DNA from 3 places in the Rothia sp. 18CD1-1 genome. Region 2 is predicted to be linked to each of the others. Evidence: riboswitches for the same ligand, from Rfam matches in the RefSeq annotation. Region 2 holds a riboswitch; each other region holds the start of a gene.
The links. Region 2 has a riboswitch for S-adenosylmethionine ahead of ACS1BR_RS00300 (nuclease PIN). Riboswitches for the same ligand answer to the same signal wherever they lie in the genome.
Positions count from the first base shown of each region.

Region 1: another riboswitch for S-adenosylmethionine. It lies ahead of ACS1BR_RS00970 (O-acetylhomoserine aminocarboxypropyltransferase/cysteine synthase family protein); the one in region 2 lies ahead of ACS1BR_RS00300 (nuclease PIN).
Region 3: another riboswitch for S-adenosylmethionine. It lies ahead of ACS1BR_RS06215 (methylenetetrahydrofolate reductase); the one in region 2 lies ahead of ACS1BR_RS00300 (nuclease PIN).

Region 1 covers NZ_JBUZLI010000001.1:205,303-210,133, forward strand. The annotation lists gene ACS1BR_RS00965 (S9 family peptidase) at 1-1,976, opposite strand, end outside; SAM riboswitch class IV at 2,195-2,308, shown strand; gene ACS1BR_RS00970 (O-acetylhomoserine aminocarboxypropyltransferase/cysteine synthase family protein) at 2,409-3,755, shown strand; gene metX (homoserine O-acetyltransferase MetX) at 3,786-4,831, shown strand, end outside.
Region 2 covers NZ_JBUZLI010000001.1:53,551-58,381, forward strand. The annotation lists gene ACS1BR_RS00295 (DEAD/DEAH box helicase) at 1-2,705, opposite strand, end outside; SAM riboswitch class IV at 2,925-3,067, shown strand; gene ACS1BR_RS00300 (nuclease PIN) at 3,098-3,310, shown strand; gene ACS1BR_RS00305 (PIN domain-containing protein) at 3,307-3,741, shown strand; gene ACS1BR_RS00310 (SDR family NAD(P)-dependent oxidoreductase) at 3,744-4,520, opposite strand; gene ACS1BR_RS00315 (cell division protein PerM) at 4,633-4,831, shown strand, end outside.
Region 3 covers NZ_JBUZLI010000007.1:89,183-94,013, reverse strand. The annotation lists gene ACS1BR_RS06230 (ABC transporter ATP-binding protein) at 1-140, opposite strand, end outside; gene ACS1BR_RS06225 (hypothetical protein) at 141-1,718, opposite strand; gene ACS1BR_RS06220 (hypothetical protein) at 1,715-2,089, opposite strand; SAM riboswitch class I at 2,324-2,421, shown strand; gene ACS1BR_RS06215 (methylenetetrahydrofolate reductase) at 2,514-3,425, shown strand; gene metE (5-methyltetrahydropteroyltriglutamate--homocysteine S-methyltransferase) at 3,458-4,831, shown strand, end outside.

The DNA of each region.
Region 1 (4,831 bases), 150 kb from region 2:
CTGGTGTCGTTGAGGCTGGTGATCGCCACAATGGGTGGGTAGGTGACCGGGCGAATATTTTCGTAGGGTGTATACGATTTCATGTAGGCGTAAGTCTCGGGGTCGGTGATGGGGTTACCCCATTCTTCCCACTCTAGCGCCGAGAGCGGCAGGTCGGGGTTGAGGATGCTGGTGAGCGCATCGACAAAGGGGACCTCGGCGATAGCCGCCGCGTATTTTTCGGGGGCGAGATTGAGCACTGCCCCGATAAGTAGGCCCCCCGCGGAGCCACCCTCAATCGCTATTTTGTCGGCTCTCACCCAGTTTTGGCCGGCCAGGAAGTCGGTGACCGCCACAAAATCGGTGAAGGTGTTTTTCTTTGCCAGCTTCTTGCCGTCCAGGTACCAGCTTCTGCCCAGCTCACCGCCGCCGCGCACGTGGGCGACAGCGTAGATGATGTTGCGGTCGAGCAGGGAGAGCCTTGCCGCAGAGAAATAGGGGTCCATGGATGCCTCGTAGGATCCGTAGCCGTACTGGAGCAGGGGGTGCTGGATATTTTTGTCGAGGTCGGCGCGGTGCATGACGGAGACGGGGACCATGGTGCCGTCGGGGGCCGGCGCCCACATCCGGTAGGCGGTGTAGTCCGCCGGGTCATATCCGGGAGCCGGGGTCTGCTTACGCAGCAGGAGACGGCCGGTAGCGGGAAAGTAGTCGTAGACCCGTGCCGGGGTGATCCAGGAGGTATAGAGGAAGCGGATCACCGGGGAGTCGACGGAGGCACCGAGGAGGCTTGTGGTGTATATGTCTTCGGCGAATTCTGTCGGTTCACTGAAGGTGCAGCCGGCGCGGTGGCCGGTGTCGAGGAGTTCTTGGAGCTGGGTGAGCGGGGTGAGGAAAACTTTTACGGTGGTGTTTTCTCTGGCGGTGAGTACCAGGTGGTCGGAGGAAAGAGAGAATGTTTCTATCCGGGCGGTGGGGCGGTGGGCTGCCACCGGTAGCCAGGTTGCCCGGAAGTCGGTAAAGGACTGGCCGGTGGGGTAGGGGGCTAACACTAGCTCGGAATTGAGAGCCCGGTGGTCGTGTTGGATGAGCAGGTAGCTACCGCCGTCAACGGTGATGGGCTCTACCGAGTACTGTATCCTCTGGGTTTTTTCGATAACGGTCACGGGGTCTGCCCGCAGGTTGGTGACCGGGATAAGACGGACCTCTGAGTACTCGGACGAGTAGGAGGTGAGGATAAGGTGGCTACGGTCCCTGGAGAGAACGGACTCCAGCCAGAGGGTCGGGTCGGTTTCGGTGTAGAGAACCGAGTCTTCCTCTGTCCCCCCGATGAGGTGCCTGCGCACCTGGTAGGGGCGCCACGAGTCATCCGCTAACGCATAGATGAGGGACGCCCCGTCGGGAGTGAGGTAGGCCCCAGAAAAAACGTTGTCGATGGTTTTCTCGAGGAGCTGTCCGGTGACAAGATCTTTAAAGTACTGGCGGTAGCGTTCGTCGCCGGTGTCATCGACGCTGAAGGTGAGCACGGTCCCGTCGAGCGAAGGCACGAATGATCCCAGGGAGAAGAAGGCCATGTCGCGGGCAAATTCGTTGCAGTCCAGCAGCACCTGTTCACCGGGAACCGTGCTGTGGGCGTCAATATCTGGGGGAGTGAACCGGTCTTCTACGCTACCGGAGGTTTCTGCCGCGACCCGGCAGTAGATGGGGTACTGCTGGTTATCCGCGGTGCGACTGAAGTACCACCAGTCACCGTGGCGGGTGGGAACCGATAGGTCGGTCTCTTGCACGTGGGACCGTATTTCGTCGAAAATTTTTTGTCGCAGTTCTTGCTGGTTTGCGGTAACCTCTGCGGTGTATGCGTTCTCTGCGGTGAGATAGTCAATCACCTGCTGGTTGTCTTTTTCTTTGAGCCAGTCGTAGTGGTCGATCACGGTGTCACCGTGGTGGGTGCGTGTTGTGTCCCGCTGCGGGGTGCGGGGAGCCTGTGGCGAAGTCAAACCGGTACCTCCTCATACATATGTGGCGTGCGACAATACGGTGAGTCTATATTCCTATAGCATACTGCAGGGATTGCGGGTCGGGTAATGGAATTCTCGCGGTATGTGTCTCTGTGCGGCTCGGTATGACGAAATATGACCAAATGCTAAGCGGGCCATGAAATATTGCGGATCGGTTGACCGGGGCGCCCGATATGCGGGTACTATGGCAGAGACAGGGTCATGAGAACCAGTGTTAAGCCCCAGCTTACTGGTCGGCAACCCTCCACTCGCGGTGGGGTGCCCTGGGTGAAGACCTGGCACAGTTCAAAAGTTCTGTGCAAGCGCGGGACCGATGCCCCATCTTCTTTCCGGGACATCGTTACCTTTCGAGACATCTCCCGAAAGAAACGGCATGTGGCCCCAACTAAGATTCAAAACAGTGGAGCAAACATGAGCGCAAAAAACACCCTTCCCACACCCGAAAACCCCGGTGGCTGGAAATTTGAGACCAAACAGATCCACGCCGGCCAGACACCGGATACCGCCACGGGGGCACGGGCGCTACCCATCTACCAGACCACATCCTTTGTTTTTAGGGATTCGGAGCAGGCCGCTAACAGGTTCGCGCTCAGGGAGCTGGGCCCCATCTATACCCGCCTCAACAACCCCACCCAGGAGGTGGTTGAAAACCGTATTGCGGCTCTTGAGGGAGGGGCCGGTGCCCTGCTTCTGTCCTCGGGGCAGGCGGCAACCACCTTTGCTATCCTCAACGTCGCCGGAGCCGGAGACCACATTGTCGCCTCTCCCTCTCTCTACGGCGGATCGTATAACCTACTCAAATACACCCTGTCCACCCTGGGCATCGAAACCACCTTCGTCGAAAACCCCCGCGATATAGGGCAGTGGGAGCAAGCGGTTCGCCCCAACACCAAGGCTTTCTTTGGCGAGACCCTGCCCAACCCGCAGGGAGATGTTCTCGATATTGAACCCATTGCCGCTACCGCCCACCGGGCAGGTCTACCGCTGATCGTTGACAACACCATCCCCACCCCCTACCTCCTCAACCCCATTGCCTTTGGGGCCGACGTCGTGGTTCACTCCGCCACCAAATACCTGGGCGGCCACGGCACCTCGGTGGGCGGTGTGATCGTGGACTCGGGCAACTTTGACTACGGTGCAGACCCCGAAAAATACCCCCTCTTCAACCGACCCGATGAAGGCTATCAGGGCCTGGTCTACGCACGTGACCTGGGTGCTGAGGGCGTATTCGGGGCCAACCTCTCCTACATTGTGAAAGCACGGGTTGGTCTTCTCCGCGACCTGGGCTCAGCTATCTCACCCACCAACGCCTTCAACATCGCCATAGGCTTAGAAACGCTGTCGCTACGCATCGAGCGCCATATCGAAAACACCCGGACCATCGCCCGCTGGTTGGAGGCACACGAGGCGGTGGAATCGGTCAGCTGGGCCGGGTTGGAGAGCTCACCCCACTACGACCTGGCGCAGAAATACATACCCGAGGGCCCCGGGGCGGTACTCGGCTTCACCCTCAAAGACGCCGACGCCCAAACCGCCAATAAATTTGTTGACGCGCTGCAACTGCACTCGCTGCTGGTCAATATTGGTGATGTGCGCTCGCTGGCGGTTCATCCGGCTTCCACCACGCATTCGCAGTCGTCGGAAGCTGAGCTGGAGGCCATCGGGATTAGCCCCGCCTTTGTGCGGCTGAGCGTGGGGATTGAGAATGTTGATGATCTGCTGGCAGACCTTGAGCTGGGTTTTGCCGCTATTCGGTAGGGTGCGGATGATCCGTGAAAGAGGTGTACTGTGACCGAAGGTAAGGCCCCTCTCCATCGCGGTGACGGCCTGCTGAGGCACCTATCGATCGGTGATTTTCGGCTTGAAAACGGGGAGGTGCTGCCCGCGGTAACTCTGGCCTATGAGACCTGGGGGCAGCTCAACCGACAGCGAGATAACGCGATACTGGTGTTGCACGCTCTCACCGGGGACACCCATGTTTCCCGGGGTGTCCCTCCCGCAGGCTCCTCTGCCCGGTCGGTCGGGCAGGCTGAGAGGGAGGGCTGGTGGGAGGGAATGGTTGGTCCCGGTTGTGTCATCGATACCAACACGTATTTTGTGGTTGCCCCCAATATTTTGGGCGGCTGCTACGGATCGACCGGACCGGCCAGCCCGGCCCCCGATGGTAGACCCTACGGGTCCCGTTTCCCCCAGGTGACTATCCGCGATACCGTTGCTGCCGAAAAGAGACTGACCGACCTGCTCGGAATAGCCTCATACCGCTATATTATCGGTGCCTCGCTGGGAGGCGCCCGCGCCCTCGAATGGGCGGCCAGCTACCCCGCGCTGGTGGAGGGGTGCGCTGTCATTGCCTCGGGGCACTCGGCAACCGCAGACCAGCTTGCCTGGGCCCAGGCACAGAACCTGGCGATACGCTCTGACCCCAACTGGTGCGGTGGTGACTACTACGGCACAGCGGGCCCGGTTGCGGGGCTGGGACTGGCCCGGCGCATAGCTCATATCACCTACCGTTCAGCACCCGAGCTGAACTACCGTTTCGGGCGCAGGCCCCGGGGCCACGAGCGGACTCTGGTATCCTATACCCGGAAGAGAGGCCGCTACGAGGTGGAATCCTACCTGGACCACCAGGCCGAGAAACTTGTGCACCGTTTTGACGCCAACTCCTACCTGGCCATCAACGAGGCACTGATGACCCACGACGTGACGCGCGGGCGCGGCACCCTACGCCAAACACTCGCCCGCACCCACTGCGACTGGCTCATCGCCTACGTCGACACCGACCGCCTCTTCTCTCCCAGCGAGTCAATAATTCTTGCTGCCGCGGCCCCGGGGAA
Region 2 (4,831 bases):
GTGCCGGTGACCGCCAGCTTAAAACGGGCCGGTAGCTGCCGGGCTGCCCGGTGCGCCTTGGTCTTGGCGTTTTTGACAAACTGTGCCTCGTCGAGAATCAAACCGTTCCATGCCCGGCGGGTACCGATCTCGATATAAGAATCTTGGTCGCGCCGGAACAGAGCATAGGAGGTAACCACAATATCGGCCCCGGTCACGGTGTGAGCTAGATGCTGCCCATTCCTCTGCCGGGAACCGGAGATAGTTCTTACCTCAAGATGCGGCGCGAACCGGCTGATTTCTTGGACCCAAGCGGGCACCACAGACGTGGGGGCAACCACCAAAAATGGGGCGAAAGGCTCGCCGTCTGTCCCGCTGCCGCCGGTCCGATCTGCCCGGCCAGCCCAGATTTCTTTGGCGCGGGCCATCAGCGCGATAACCTGAACTGTTTTTCCCAGCCCCATGTCGTCGGCCAGAACACCGCCGAGCTCGTGTTCCCAGAGGAAAGAAAGCCAGCGGTAACCGTCGAGCTGGTAGGGCCGTAAGTCCGCCTGGAGACCCGCGGGCGGATCGGGCAGAGGGGTGTCCTCCACCGCAAGCAGGGACGACACCTGCCGGTCCCAGGCATCAACGGTCTCAAGGTCGGCCGCCAGACCTTCAAGCTCCTCCCACATGCCCACCTGATGGCGGGAGATAGTGAGCTGCCCGGACCGCTCGGTGAGCTCGTCAGCCTCGCGTAAAAGTTCCTGTAATTTCACAAATTCTGGGCGGTCGAGAGAGAAATAGCTGCCATCTCCCAGAAGCATATGGGTTTGATGGGCGTTGAGGGCCTCAAAAATCTTGGCGAAGGGCACGTACCATTCACCGACTTTGACCGCTACACCCAGCCTAAACCAGTCGCGGTCGGTTGTTGACTCAACCGACACGACAATCTCCGGTTGCCCTTCCCTCTCACGGAATTCGGGCACGGGACCCACCGTATCAACGCGCACCCCCGGCAGATGCCGGTAGCGGGGGAGCGAATCTTCAACCAGGGTCCGGGTGGCCCACCCCTCGTAGGTGTGTCGGGTGAGGGGGACCGCCGGTTGAACAGCGTGTACCGCTTTGAGCACTCGCTGCTCGTAGGCGCTATCGCGTACATCGGACCCGTCGTCACCGGGGTGGTGTGCTACAGCCAGCCGCACTACCTTACGATCGGTAGCGGTGTCCAGGGGATCTAGCGGATACTCCCACTCCCAGGAGGTGTGCGCCTGATCCCGACTGTAGGTCACCGTGAGCACCAACTGCGGTGGCTGTACCGGGGGGAGCTCTACGGAGCTATCGGCGGCCCGTAACGGTAAGGTTCGGTGAAGCTGCGGATAGAAATCCCGATAGAACCCCTCAAGATCGGAGGAAGGAATACGGACGGTGCCGGCACGGGTGAGAGAATCCACCACAGGGTCGAGCGAATCCCGAAGAGGGATAAAGAGAAGATCGGTGGGGTGTTGAGCCCAGTCGGGTGTGTCGGTAGCACCGTCGGTGTCGAGGAGGTCGAGGGCGGGCTGTCTGGTATGTTCCCACCGGGATTCTTGAGCTGCCCGAACATAGGTCTCCTGCCCACGGGAACCCAGGGCTAGAAAACCGTTCAGGGAGTTGCCGAGCCGGTGGCAGTGTTCGACGGTCAGAGAGGCGCCATCCCAACTGAGCACCGGGGTGAGGCGGAGCCCATCGGGATGGTTGGGTTCAGCGGTACTTTCTAGGAGCAGCTGAACCGTGGCAGGGTCGGCTACGGCCACGGTGGCTTCTTGGCCGTCGATGAGCAGGGGCAGACCAATATCTTTCGCCCTGCCCAGCACCTGCCAGAGCAGGGAGGACGACACCGCCGAGAGCGTTACCCGGTCGCGGTGCGAGACGTAGGGTGACTGCCAGGGGTAAACCACCGAATAGAATTCGGCCAACCAGCGCTCATGTTCGGGGTAGATCCGGTGGGCGAGCGAGGTACCCGGCCGCGGGTCCTGCCGAAAATTTTCCCAGGAGAGACCGCCTTTAATCCACGTGTTTCGGGCACCCCGGAGTAGGGGCCGCGCCTGGAGACTGACCTGTGGAAGGGAGCCGCTGTGTCCCGGCGCGTACCGGGTGCCCACGTGAAAGCTGAGATCGAGCGCGGCAGATACTGTGCGGGTGCCGGTATCGCCGTGGACAGGCCGGGCCTGAAGGGTTGCGGAGAGTTCTCTGCGCCATGCGGGTAGCCGGGGACCGGCGACAGGTTGACGTTCGGCGTGCGGTAGAAGCTGGGAGGCAGTGGAGACGCCGAGTTTTTCTAGGTGGGCGCGAAGCCGGGGATCAATAGTGCGCCCGGCAATACTTTTCGGGCTGGAGCCACCCGGTTTGAGCGTGGCCGATGAGACGGTGAGCGCTTTACGGGCCTTATCAGCGCGGTCAATGGCGGTGAGCATGAGCGCGACCGCGTGTTTGCAGTCGGTGCGGACCGGGCAGGTGCAGCGTGCGGAAAAGGCCCGTGAGCCGGTGGCTTTTGCGGTGGGGAAGGTGACGGTGACCCGGTAGGGGTCTGGTGCGGACCCGTTCACCGTGCCCTCGAGGGTGAGGGTCTCGCGGGTGAAGCTGTAGCGGGCTACCCGGCCGGCGCGCATGTACTGTTGGCCGCGAGAATAGGCCCCGTGCCCGACCTGCCGGATAATTTCGGAGGCGGTGACGGGAATGACCGGGAAGGCTGAAGATTCTGCCACAATAACCCTTACTGTGCGGGCACCAGAAGACCAACCCCACCAGCCTAGCAGGGGGAGGGGCACAGAGCCCGCGGCGATTCGCTGGAAGCCAACGGGGCCTGAGCCGGTGGACCCGCCGCCACGGTGGGGCCCGTCGTCGCTCACGCTGGAGTCCACTATATGAAGAAATGTGAAAAAACTGTTTGTAAATCTGGCCGGGTGCGTTATTGTTGTTATCAGCTTCAAGAGTTTCAACTGACAAGCTCCGACTTTGGTTGAACGCCAACCCCATGTTCACGGGTGGCTCGGATGACGAAGCGGTCTGTATTCGCGTTGATAGCGCGTTTGTTACCAACGCAGGCTGGTACAGGCAAGAGCACATCGAAAGGAATGCGCGAAAGCGCGGTGTGGATATGACAACCACTGCTCGCCCCAACGAAACCATCCAAAAAAGCCTGCAAGCGGCAGCTGTTCCTGCCCGCGGGGGGTATTCGGCTATCAGCATCCAGGACTACACCCGTATATCCAACCAGCGTTCTGAATTCCTGAACTTTCTTCTCATGCCCAACCCCACCGGGATACCGGCGGTAGAAACGGCCACCGTGGGTCTATTGAAAGCCGCATGAATCCCAGCAAGGGCCTGCTGCTCGACTCCGATATTCTCGCCGAAATCCGCCGAGCAGACCCGGACCCGCGGGTACTTGCCTTTTTGCGCCGCCGATCTTTCCGCACCTTCTATATCTCGGTGCTCAGCCTCGGCGAACTTAAAAACCTCTACCCCTACCCCGAAACCGACCGTTGGCTCACAGAACTGTTGGACCGCTTTGGCAACCATGTGCTTGAGATAGACAGCAGCGTAACGCTTGAATGGGCGGGAAGGCAGGCCGGTAGCGGTGCTCGTGCACCGGGGGCCGGGAGTAGGGCGCTACCCACCGCCGCGCTTGAGGGGCTGATGGGTGCAACGGCCGCCGTGCACAAACTTGAAATCATCTCGTCTAAAGCAGAAATCTACCGGCAGTGGGGGGTGCAGGCCAGCAACCCCTTCGTCGATGACTGATCCTAGTAGTCGCGGGTACGCGAAATAATCCTGCCCACCAGCCTGCTCGGCAGCAGACGGGAGGCAGCCACCAAAACCTTATAGGGAAGCGACGGCACCACCAGGGCCTTTCCCGCACCATTGGCCGCGATGGCCTCCCGCACTACCCGGCGGGGTTCAAGAAACAAAAATCCCGGTAGGCGGGGCTCCTCCACCCCCATATTTTGGTGAAAATCAGAGCGGGTAAGGCCGGGGCAGAGGGCCGTTACCGCTATGCCTCTGGCACCGTATTGAAAATTGGCGGACTCACTGATCGACACCACAAACCGCTTTACCGCCGAGTACGTGCCACCGGGCGTGAACGCGGCAACCGAAGCCACATTCACGATCTTTCCCCCGCCGCGGGCTAGCATGGCAACGATAGCTGTGTGCATGAGAGCAAGCGGGGCCCTGGCAAGCACATCCACCTGGGCCAGGTGCCGCTCAAGAGGCGCCCGATCAAAAGACTGCCCCAACCCAAACCCGGCATTGTTGACCAGTATCTCCACCGGCAGTTCACTCTGTTTGAGCCTCTCCTGTACCGTGGACAGGTCATCCGGGTCGAGAAGGTCAGCCACTAGCACCTCAGCCTCCACACCGAACCTGTGTCTGAGCTGTCCGGCCAAGGCTTCCAGCTTCTGCCGGTTGCGGGCAGAAAGAACCACGGAGTAACCGGCCGCAGCATACTGGCGGGCAAACTCCGCACCGATACCGGACGAGGCTCCGGTAACAAGCACAAAAGAAGAAGCGAAAGAAACCATGCTCACAAGTTTAGGCGCACATACCGGGGCCGAGACAATATCACCCATATTTTTGCGAGTATAGGGCCCCGGTCGGTTTAGTGAGCGCCCCGTTCATGACAAGATAAAGACGATGAAAACCAGCACCAATCCCTCAGACCCCCGCACCGTTCGTCGCCCGGCGCCCATGCCGCTCTGGTTACAGGGCGCACTCGAACTGTTCCTGACAGCCACCTACGCTTTCCTCGCCGTATTTGTGCTGCTCATGGCTGTCTGGTTTGCCGGCGGGTTCGATGACCAAAACCCGGCCAGTCTGGTGAGCCTTTCTGCAC
Region 3 (4,831 bases), on a different contig from region 2:
AGCAGGGTGGATTTTCCTGAACCGTTTGGCCCGGTGAGTACCGCTGCTTGGGCAGCGTCAAGGCTGAGGTTTACGTTTTTGAGGACGGGGTGATCGGGGATGAAACCGAAGTGCAGGTCGGTGATGGAGAGAAGGGGCATTTAGAGTGCTCCTCGCGGGAAATGGGCGGTCAGAGTACAGATGGGGGCGAGAGATGCAGCCCCGACGATCATGATGAATATGGGGATACCAATATGTAAGCCGGCGTAGATAGCCGCACAGATGGACAGGGTGAGACCGGTAGACAGTAGGGTGGCCACCGGGTGTTGTCGGATACGGCCGTTAGAGTTGGCTGGGATCCGTGCGGGAAAGAGACAGTCGGCAAAAACTGTGGCAGGGGAGACGAGGAGGGCCCCGGTGAGCCAGGCAGATAGAGCTGACCCCACCGGCAGCGTGGATGAAAATATAATCATGGGTAATGGGGCCGCACCGAGGAGCGCACAAAGCAAAAAGGTTGAGCAGATGAGTGCGCTTGCCACGCCGCGCTCGCCCAGATGTGAGGCCGTAAGGTGTGGCAGAAGGGACTGGTAGGTGTTGACGGAGCATATTCCGTGAGTGAGTCCGGCCGCTAAGAGGGGACCGGAGGCGGCAATACCCCATGCGGCTTCGGTGGGGAGGACCGGGGCCGCTGATGCGGTCCATAACGCGCCCAGCCCAAAAGCCGCGGTGCAGAGTGCGGCCCTGACCGAGATGAGTATTTCTCCGGTCTCGCTGTCGGGGCGGTCTCGAAGGGTTGTCAATGGTAATGCTATGAGCCTGCCCCAGGCGTTCCGAGGCAGGGGGAGAGCCCGTCGAGTGTGGACCGGTGGGGAGTCTATGGGGGCTTGGCCTCGGGGAAATTTTAACAGTTTCGGCAGGGTGATGGCGGTGGCAAGTAAGAGAGTGGTAAGGATACCGAGTAGGGTGTGGGCTCCTTCTGGGGAAGCAATGAAGTTAAGGGCCCTGTGTAGGGTGGGCTGGAGTTCTTGCCTTCCGGGAAAGGCGGGGAGAAGAAGCCCGGAAAAGGCTACACCGGCTACCGCCGCAACCAGAGTCCAGCAGCCCAAGCGGAGGAGGGTCAGTGATACCCCTCCCATGGCGAGTATACAGAGGAGGGCCGCTCGAACGAGGGCACCGGCTACCGCCAGGGATATGCTCAGTAGGGCCGGTGCTACCAGGGTGCCGGGGGAGAGCTGCCAGCTGTAAAGCGCAAGAATACTGCCCAGGGCTATGACGGTGACCATGGCGAGGGTTTCCAGGGCGATGGGGAGGATAATTCGGGCTACAATGATCTCTCCCTGGGTGTAACCAGCGTGGGTGAGGATTGCAGCATCTGCCGGTGCCCTGGTTTCGCGTGCGGTGCGGCCGGAGATACTGAAGATGTGGTGGGCCAGGAAGATGATCCCGCTACCGTGCAGCATGGCGGTGAGGGTCTGGGACGTGTCTAAGAACTCGATGAGTCGGGGGCCGACGGCCACCAGGAGGGTGAGTATGAAACCGAGGGCTAGCGCGAGGGTAGCAGCTGCCGTGGTGAGGATCAGACAGACACTTCGGGTGATCCGAAAATCCGGTGATACGGTGCGTATGTGGAGGAGCCTGTTGGTCTTTACGATGAGTAGTACCGCGCGCCATCGGGGTGGGACGGCGGTATTCTCGGGTGCATGCGGCCTGTGGGCTATGCTGCCGGTCTGTTCTTTCACAGGTGGGTCCGTTGGGGGCGCTGCGCTAGTTCTATGCCCCCGATAATGAGAAAGAAGAGTAACCAGGATCCGGCTGCCAGCGCGGGGGCGGGCCCCGCTGCCCGGTGTGCCAGTATCGCGGTGGTGGGGGAAGCGGCTCCTCCAATGAGCAGGGCCAGGGCTAGGGGGAGATTGACTCCTAGGCGGCTACTCACCGTGATTGTGTAGGTTATCGCGAGAATGGCGGCCAGACCAAACCACACGTAGATAAGGAAAGTCCAGAAGGCGGCGGCATGATCGGGGAGTTCAGCTGGCGGGGCTACCGTGGCCACGATTCCGACGATTGCGGCTGCCCCGCTGAGGGCTATTCCGCGGACTAGAGGGGTTCTCACCGGGATACTCCTATCAGAAACACGGTTGTAAGGATTATACACAGAGCTAACTGCGCAATAAAACGTATGATCTGGGCACGTTTGGGCAGCATTCTTCGGCTTTCTTGACGCTGTGTTAAGCACCCGGACTTTTGTGAAGCGTTTGTGAAGACACCGTCTTCACGCCCTGTCACACGGCGAAATATAGGCACCTTATCTTGTGGGGCGGTACCGAATCCGCCTATATTGATTTTGTATCTATCAAGAGCGGCCGAGAGAACTGGCTCAGTGACGCCGCAGCAACCTCACCCGATAACACCGGGAGAAGGTGCTCCTGCCAGAGCCGATAGAAGAATCAGCTTTAAGCTTCTGGCATCGTGGCTCTCCTGCGAGGGAGTCCGATGCTGATCTATCGGGCGAATCCACCGGAAGGAGACGCTCTACCATGGCACCTCATACGGCCCTTTCGTATGAACTTTACCCGCCGAGAAGTTCGGAAAGTCGGGATTCGCTTTTGCGAACCATTGAAGAACTATCGGCCACAACACCCGACTACGTGTCGGTTACCTACTCGGGTAGTGTCGAACGTAAACGGCAGACGCTTGCCCTGCTGGACTATCTGGTGCACGAAACCAGGCTGGTACCGTTGGCTCACCTCACCTGCGTGGGGCATTCGGTAGATGAGCTGGAACATGCCGTGCGGCGTATTATCGGCTTGGGAGTGCGGGGTCTGCTGGCCCTGCGCGGGGACCTTCCTCCGGGGGTGCCCCCGGATTCCCTGGAGCTTCCCTTTGCCCGCTACCTGGTGGAGCTGATCCGGCGTGTGGAGCGCGAAGATTTTGCGCACTTTGCCGGGGGACGGCTGGCGATCGGGGTGGCCGCCTACCCGCAAAAACACCCCGAGTCCCTCTCCCTCCTTCAAGACATTGAAATTTTGCTTTCCAAGCAGCGTGCCGGTGCAGATTTCGCTATTACACAGGTCTATTTTGATAGCGACCGCTACCGGAGCCTGATTGATACCGCGGCCGGTGCCGGCGTCAACCTACCGATTATTCCGGGCATTATGCCGGTGACGTCCCTGGGTAGGCTCACACGCCTGTGCGAGCTGGCGGGGCTGGAGATTCCCGCAGACCTCGCTACCGCACTGGAGGGTGCTAGCAGTGAGGCGGAGCGTCACAGGGTCGGTGTGGACTACGCCTACCGGCAGTGTCAAGAGGCCCTGGATTCGGGGGCTAGCGGGCTGCACTTTTATACCTTCAACGAGCACCGCGCCGTGCTCGACGTACTCGACCGGCTGGATATCGCACCCTACACTTCGCGCTACCACACCTCTCTGACACCCTCAGCGTCACAGTAGGATCATCAATATATTTAAAGAAAGGTTTTACCTTGTCAACACATGTTTTTCCCTCAGCAACCATCGTCGGTTACCCCCGTATCGGTCGCCACCGCGAATTGAAGAAGGCGGTTGAGGCTTTTTGGAAGGGCACCATAGATTGCCGGGAGCTCACAGCCCGAGTGGATCGGTTACAGCAGGATAACCTCGCCCGGTTGACAGAACTTGGGCTGGAGGAAGACTACTCGATTCCGGCCTCTTTCTCCCACTACGATCAGGTGCTCGATACCCTGCGGCTGTTCACCGCCGTACCCTCCCGATTTTCCGGTGTGCTGGATCAGCGCGGCCTCCTCCCGCTGGAGGGATATTTTGATCTGGCCCGCGGCACCGCAGAACAGCCAGCACTCGAGATGACCAAGTGGTTTGACACCAACTACCACTACCTTGTGCCCGAGATTGGCCCCGGCACCGAGTTTAGGCTAAACCCCGAGGAGCTGTTCGCCCAGCTTGATACGGCGAGTGAACGGGGGGTCGCGGTGCGACCGCAGATCGTGGGACCCATCACGTTTTTGGCCCTGGCAAAAACCGAAAACGGTGCCCCCGAAGGTTTTGAACCCATCTCCCGGCTCAAGGACTTACTGGCAGTCTACGAGGAACTTTTCGGGCAGCTTTCCGCACGAGGGCTGGCCTGGGTGCAGCTTGACGAACCGGCGCTAGTCGCCGACCATACCCATATCGGCCGCGAACGCTTGGCCGAGCTGGTCTCAGAGACCTACACGCAACTTGCCGGCCTCAGTAACCGTCCCTCCCTGTTTATCACCTCACCCTACGGAGATTTAGAGCAGAACCTTGAGCCCCTGGTCCGCTCGGGTATTGAAGCCCTACACCTCGACACGGTCTCTGCCAACTACGGTGACCGCCTAGCAGACATTGCCGGACGACAGAACCTCCAGCTTGTTATAGGAGCGGTTAACGGCCGTAACGTCTGGCGCACCGATCTGAGAGAGGTCGTCAACCGGCTGGGCTCTCTCAAGCACCTATCCGTGGCCACCTCAACCTCCTTACAGCACGTGCCCCACGATCTTGAGCTTGAAGAACATCTCGATGGCAATCTCAAAAACTGGTTGGCTTTTGCTGACCAAAAAGTGTGTGAGGTGCTCACCCTGGCTCGGGCCCTGGCCGGGGACCAACAAACAACTGCCGGTGCTATCGAAGCGGCCTCGGAGGCGCAAACCCTGCGCCAAGAATCACCGGGGGTGCGGGTGGCAGAAATTCGTGAGCGCGTGCGCCGGATCACCGACCAGGAGGGAGCTTTCGAGCGCCCGGCGGCAGAGCAGCGGCAGAGAGCGCAAGCCCACCTTAACCTTCCGCTGATCCCCACCACCACCATTGGTTCCTTCCCCCAGACATCGGAGGTGCGCAAACAG